DNA from 3 places in the Desemzia sp. FAM 23988 genome. Region 2 is predicted to be linked to each of the others. Evidence: riboswitches for the same ligand, from Rfam matches in the RefSeq annotation. Region 2 holds a riboswitch; each other region holds the start of a gene.
The links. A riboswitch is a leader RNA that binds a small molecule or an ion and turns the genes downstream of it on or off. The one in region 2 is predicted to bind thiamine pyrophosphate.
Positions count from the first base shown of each region.

Region 1: another riboswitch for thiamine pyrophosphate. It lies ahead of ACEN4L_RS03400 (YkoF family thiamine/hydroxymethylpyrimidine-binding protein); the one in region 2 lies ahead of thiM (hydroxyethylthiazole kinase).
Region 3: another riboswitch for thiamine pyrophosphate. It lies ahead of thiT (energy-coupled thiamine transporter ThiT); the one in region 2 lies ahead of thiM (hydroxyethylthiazole kinase).

Region 1 is NZ_JBGQQS010000004.1:12,422-14,740, forward strand. Features, by position in the region: gene ACEN4L_RS03395 (ECF transporter S component) at 1-84, opposite strand, end outside; gene ACEN4L_RS03400 (YkoF family thiamine/hydroxymethylpyrimidine-binding protein) at 81-713, opposite strand; TPP riboswitch at 756-859, opposite strand; gene ACEN4L_RS03405 (hypothetical protein) at 1,027-1,200, shown strand; gene ACEN4L_RS03410 (SPFH domain-containing protein) at 1,270-2,049, opposite strand.
Region 2 is NZ_JBGQQS010000026.1:33,050-35,368, forward strand. Features, by position in the region: gene thiD (bifunctional hydroxymethylpyrimidine kinase/phosphomethylpyrimidine kinase) at 1-78, opposite strand, end outside; gene thiM (hydroxyethylthiazole kinase) at 75-818, opposite strand; TPP riboswitch at 939-1,036, opposite strand; TPP riboswitch at 1,104-1,202, opposite strand; gene ACEN4L_RS11785 (NADP-dependent oxidoreductase) at 1,377-2,288, shown strand.
Region 3 is NZ_JBGQQS010000001.1:112,120-114,438, forward strand. Features, by position in the region: gene ACEN4L_RS00640 (hypothetical protein) at 1-167, opposite strand, end outside; gene thiT (energy-coupled thiamine transporter ThiT) at 337-903, opposite strand; TPP riboswitch at 980-1,082, opposite strand; gene ACEN4L_RS00650 (GNAT family N-acetyltransferase) at 1,164-1,637, opposite strand; gene ACEN4L_RS00655 (HD domain-containing protein) at 1,748-2,319, opposite strand, start outside.

The DNA.
Region 1 (2,319 bases), on a different contig from region 2:
TGCAATTAAATAAACAATTCCAAATGCGACAGAGATTAATCCCATAAAAATAAAGTCTCTTAATTTCAATGGCTCTTTATTCATAATGATTCCCCCTCAGGTAAGTTACAGAGTAAAGAGGCTTCTATAATATAATGGCTAACATCTTTGCCTGTTCTTTCTGCGACATATTCTAAATAATCAAAGACATCATGTACTTCACCTTTTAAGTAAGTCGTGTAATGGCCACTTCCAGCATAAACACCTCGGTCAATCCCATTGTTAACCACTTCTTCAATAAGTGACATATAGTTATCAGTGCCCATTGGATACAGCGAAAATTTACCAACAACTGGGAAGGATCTTTTGCGGCTGTTGCGGTCATTGATACGTCTATCATCATAATCAAGTGTGTAGTCTGCATCGTGATCTCCCGGGCAACCTTTCGAGATAGTCATATGAAGACTCATATGTACATCATCATGATATGCTTGAGAAAATACCGCTCGAACGCCGTCAAATACAGCCGATTCTCTACCACGGTAAACCGTTGAAGTGGGATCAGTTTCACTCCACACCATAGAAGTGTCTACATTTTCAAGTGAAGAGAGGATAATGTCGACAAAGTTATCAGACATCGGGGCTAAGTTGAATCTAATTCCCGCAATTCCTTCTTTTGAACCAGGAACACCTACTGCGCAACTGCCGTATGAGACATATTCTTTTTTTGACAAAATAAAAACTCCTTTTCCAGTTAATAATCCAGAAAAAGAGTATAGTAAAAATTATAATCTTCCTACGCAACAATAAAGTTGATCAGGTTCACGAATCTGCTTCTAGCACTCTCAGCCTCCTTTAAAAGGCTCTCCGGATTAAATAACTATTTAATTTTGTTAATTCAGTATACTTGAAAAGAAAATCGATGGCAAGCTAAACATTTTTATTATTTTAGAATTTATCGTTCGAACGTGATAATGTCCTAAGTAGGTCGAAGCATAAAATGTCCCAAAATGATAAAATAAAATCATGAAAAGGATAATACTAACGATGAATGAAGATAAGAAATATAAAGTAATAAAAGCTGTGGCAGAAAAAAGAAAGGAAAAAAAGAGAGCTTGTGTTGTGAAACAAGAATCCCTTTTCCCTTTTTGCAACAAGTCCTTAAAAATTCAAATCATCATCTTCCTGTTTAGGATCTTTTTTAAACAGCAAAGACAATAAGTTTCCTATTAAAATGACCACTATCGCTGCAAAAATAAGTTTACCTAAGAAGAAAATCATTTTTATCACCTACTCGTTAGTATCAACAATTGCCTGACCCGTTTGTACTTCAACCCAACCATGTTCTAAACGTGCTTCTACTTCTTTTAACTTGATCAATTCTTCAGAAATGGATTCAGATAATTTTTTATTGGCTTCCGCCTCTGCTTCTGCTGCTTTTACTTTTTGGTAAGCTAAACTGTCTGCTTTTGTTTTGGCTGTATCGGCTTCCAAGAGAGCTTTTTCTTTTTCTTGACCCGCTTTGATGATCTCATCAATGGATTTTTGCGTTTCCGCATCAACATCTGGAACTCCAAAAGCAACGTCTTCTACCAAGAATCCTTTAGGTTCAACTGCTTTAGTGAAATCTTCTAAAATCGATTGCTGAACTTCTGTTGATTTTGATCCCGTTACATCCAACAAGCTATATCTAGCAACGACACTACGCGATGATTTCAGCAATTGTGCCTTCAACCAGTTAGCTTCAATATCTTCTACGCTGATGCTCCCAAATTCTTTAAACACATCGGAAACTTTTTTCGAATCGACTTTGTAAGCATATGTAATCGATACATGGGTAGCTTTTCCATCTTCCGTAGCCAAATTCAACTTCTCTGCTTTAACCGTCTGTAAGCGAATAGGATACTGAGTTACTTTATCCAATCCGACAAATTTAACCCCTTGGCTTAGCGTTTGATCTCTCACTCCGCCGTTCATTGAATAACGAACCCCTACATAACCATTTTCGATTTTTTCAAAAAACACTAAAAATCCACCTACCAATAAGATAATGACTAAAAGACCAATCATTAACCCTTTGATTTTTTTGATGCTGTTCTTATCGTATATTTTTTCGTTCAATTCTATGTCCTCTTTTCTTTTTTTAACTAAATAATTTTCTTAATAACAAATACTTTTCCTTACTCTCTTACAACAAACCACCCCGTGTAACTATTTACTGCAATACACAAAAAGAAATACACAGGCTTTTCTGCTGTAAGCCTATGTATTCTTTTCGGCATACTTTTTCTTTTACGAGTTGACTCTATTTACCTTACTCTTCTCATAAAAAATCATCTT
Region 2 (2,319 bases):
CTCTTGAAATGTTTTGAGATCTGCTTGAATCCCAGCTCCCCCGCCTGAATCTGATCCTGCAATCGTTAATGCAATCATTGTCCTGCCTCCGCTATCTTTTGCAGAGCATTCATAAATTGTACAGCGAATGTCCCCACTTCATTTCCACTCTGTTCAGCAGCTTGTTTATACGCTTGTAGAGTGGTGGCTAATTGATTGAATGAGGCTTCTTTTCCACTCGCAAGCGAAGCTGTACAAACAGCGCTTAATAAACACCCCATACCTGTAATACGTGTAGCAATTTCGTTGCCTCCAGACACGTATCGCTCTTCTTGACCATCCGTTAAATAATCGGTTTCTCCTGTGACGATGACTTGACAGCGATACTTCAAGGCAATTTCTCGCGCTACTTTGGAAACAGGCATCGCCCCTATGCCGCTGTCCACTCCTTTTTGATGCCATTCTTTACCTGCAATTGCGGCTAGTTCTCCTGCATTGCAGCGGATCAAATCAACCTGCATTCTTTTTAAAAGTTGTTGCACCACTTGTTTTCGATAGCTTGAAATACCGATTCCTACAGGATCCAGTACAACAGGAACTCCTAACTCATTTGCTTTTTTTCCAGCTACCAACATCGTTTGGATAGTGCGGTCATTTACGGTACCGATATTGATCAATACTCCTTGAGCAGCTGTCACGACATCAGCAACCTCATTCACTTCATCCGCCATAATAGGAGAAGCTCCGATAGCAAGTAATCCATTAGCCGTAAAATTTGCCACCACATAATTAGTGATACAATGGACTAAAGGAGCTGTTTGTTTGACTCTTGATAACATTTATTACACCCTTTCCTTGGTTTCTCTAGCTTATTCAAATAGGCTGATCTCAATCCTCCTTTATAGAACGTGAGCACAAAAAAAGGCTCTACAAATATGCAGAAGCCAAAAAAGTGTATAAGAAACTCACTATTTGCTCCCTACGTCAGTATGAACTAACAGGTTCAAAGGGTCAGGTTTTACCTTCTCAACACGACTGTGTCCCCCCGCAATTAAGCGTTTTACAAAAGAAAAAGCTCCCCAAATAAAATTGGAGAGCTCAGTACGAATATAGTCGTTAGAATACATATGTACGATTGTGCTCCCTACGTTAGTGTTAACTAACAGGTTCAAAGGGTCAGGTTTTAACCTTCTCAACACGATTATGTCCCCCTGCAAAACATTTAATTACTTATAAGTTTACTATAGATAATAAATTTAATCAATCACTTTACTGTCTTTAATACACCGCTCCTCGTTCTCTTTTAAAGTATAAAAGCCTCATTATTTGTGGTCTTAAGATAGCAGTGTTAAAGTAATCATAACTAGAGAACCAATCAGAGAGAGGAGTACCTTTTTATGAAAACTATCGCGATTAAAGAATTTGGGTCAGCTGATCAATTAAGAGAGATGGAAATGGAGAAGCCTTCTATCAAAGATGATCAGGTATTAATTGAAGTTCATGCTTTCTCCATTAACCCCGTTGATTGCAAAAGACGTTCCGGTAAAATGGGCGGCAAACTTCCTATGGTGCTTGGTGGTGATGTCGCTGGTATCGTAAGTGAAATTGGTACAAATGTCACGAATGTAAAGCCAGGTGATCGTGTATTTGCTAATGCATCCAAAACTTACGCTGAATATGCCCGATCTCGCGCCGAAGTAACGATTAAAATCCCTGATAAACTCTCTTTTGTGGAAGCAGCTGCAATTCCATTAGCTGGACAAACCGCTTGGGAAGCTTTAATAGATAAAGGACAATTAAGGGATAATGAAAAAGTCTTGATTCACGCAGGGGCTGGCGGAGTAGGCTCATTGGCTATACAAATTGCTAAACATTACAAAGCTTACGTTATTTCGACAGCCAGTGAGAAAAACAAAGCATTCCTTACTTCTCTAGGCGTGGACTATTTCATTGATTACAACAAAGAGGATTTTGAAAAAGCAGTCAGTGATGTCGATCTCGTACTAGACCCTTTAGGAGGCAAAACTCAAGAAAAAAGTTTCACTGTTCTAAAAAAAGGCGGGCGCTTAGTTTCCTTAGTACAAGAACCGGATGAAACTACATTAAAAAAATTAGGGATGATAGGAATTATTTTCAGTATGACCCCCACAAGCGAACGCCTGCAAACCTTAGCTGATTTACTTACCAGTGGAAAAATCAAAGCCATAGTCAGTCAAACTTACCCTTTTACAGAAGAAGGGGTACGTAAAGCACATGAACAAAGTGAAACAGGTCATACAAGAGGAAAAATCGTGATTAAAGTAAAATAAACAAAAAGATGGAGTCAAGAATTTTTCTTGA
Region 3 (2,319 bases), on a different contig from region 2:
GCTATGAACCCAATAAACAACAGACTTAAATTTAATTCAATTGCATCAGTTTCCAAAAATACTCCTGCAACAAAACCAATCGTTAAACCAATAATTGCTGAACCTCCCATTACAAGAATCACGGTACTCCATTGGGATTTCTTTTTTTCACTTTTATTTTTTGTCATATGTGCTTCACTTCCTTATGGGTTGCTTAATGCATTCTCCTAAAAAGGATAACATTACTTATTTAGTATGTACTAGTCGAAAAAAAAGTCAATCATAATTTTGACCGACAACTCTTTTTAGCTTTAAAAAAAAAGACGAGATAGTAATATCCCGTCCTTTGATCTTGTATTAACGTGTTGTTGATGAAAATAATTGTGGTGCTGTTTTTTTGATCGCTATCAGTAAGATGCTGACTACGACCGCTGTGATTACTCCACTCAAAATCTGTGTCACGAAAGAATACAGCAAAGCACTCATTCCTTCTGGTGCGTAGCTGCCCCAGAAATAATAACCTGCTACAAAATGCCAGAAGAATCGTGCCATCGTACCGGAAAATGTTCCCAGAACAATGTACAGATTCAATTTAACCGTCTGATCGGTTTGACTGAGCGAATGGATTTTAGCAGCAAATAATCCTCCGAAACCTGCAAAGGCAAAGGCAATAAAATATTCAATAAATCCTTGTAAAGGACTTAGAATATAGGCATTACCAATTACAAAATGCAAGATCCCCCATAAAAAACCAGCATAAACTGCTGGAACAAAACCTCTCCTAAACGCATAAAGCGTGAGAGGCACCATCCCTAATGAAACTGTAAAAGACGGACCGATATTTGTTGGGATAAGCGATAATACAATGGCTAAAGCAGCTATAATCGTCCCTTCTATCCACACACCAAACTTTTTGTTGCGCATAAAAAAACCTCCTTTATAATTTGAACAATGCCAAACAACAAAGGAGGAGATCACTTGAGTAATTAGACTACATACTTTTGTGCTCTGTCACAATTCCTACGCTCGTGCTAACGAACAGGTTCGAAGGGTCAGAATCATCGATTCAATCTCAGCTTAAAAAAGCACCCCTTTGTGATGGACGTTCATTCAGTTTTTACCTATTCACTATACCGAATATTTCAACCCTTGTCAATACTGCTCTCCGGGTTGAAACGATTTGATTAGTCTAACTTTTTAGCTAATACAAATTCTATACTGTCCCCTATGTTGATCCGTTGTTGAGTATTTGAAAAACCTGATTGAATATACAGCATTTGACTGCTGATATTGTCTATAGAGACAGACAACACAATTTCGTTGATCATGGGATAATGATAGCGCACATAGTCGGGCAGCAGTTCTAAAGACTTTTTAGCATATCCTTCTCCTTGATAATTCAAATCAATCGAATGTGCTCTAAATAGAATTGCTTTTGGATTGTCTGTAAAAGTGGACACCCCTACTCCAAGTTGAAGGATAAAAAAACCAATCAATTCCTGCCCCTTTAAAATCAAAATCGGGTGTTTTTCAGTTTCATGCATACTCTCGGTTAAAGCATCCATTGGCTTAACAATATAAGAATTTGAATCAATGGCATAATTTTCTAATTTTGGAGCATCTTCTATAACCGCTTCTCTTAGAATTATCTTTTCCATAGCCCTTCACCTTGCCTTTTTCATTATTCTTTTTCAGTATAAGAATAACAGACAGGACTAATAAATGTCTCTTGAAACGTTCTTAATTTCTCTGATTTGCAATACTCTGATTACTTCAACCCATCCCACTCCAAATAAAATTCTTGCAAAAACTGTTCCATAAACTGGTGTCTGTTTTCAGCAAAAGATCTTCCTGTTTGAGTATTCATCGTGTCTTTCAACTTTAATAATTTTTCATAAAAATGCATGATCGCTGTATCTTCTCCAGATCGATACTCTTCGTAAGATACCCCTTCTCTCGGCATTTTAGAAGGATCATGAATCAACCGACCACGGGAACCCGAATAAGCCATTGTTCTGGCAATACCGATTGCTCCAATGGCATCTAACCGATCTGCATCTTGCACGAGTTTTCCCTCTATAGAAGTCATCTCTATTTTATTGGTTCCACCTTTATAGGACAAGTTCAGCACAATAAATAAAAGAGACTCTTTTTCGGCGTGGGTTAAAGATAGCTGATTCAACCAATCGGTTAATTTTTTTTCTCCTGCTTCAGGTGTCTCATTTAATTTTTCATCTGGGACATCATGCAGCAATGCAGCCATCTCACAAATAAAAGCATCTACTTCCCCGGGTTCTTCAGCTGCCATTTGCAAGGCTAGATTACGTACACGATGAATAT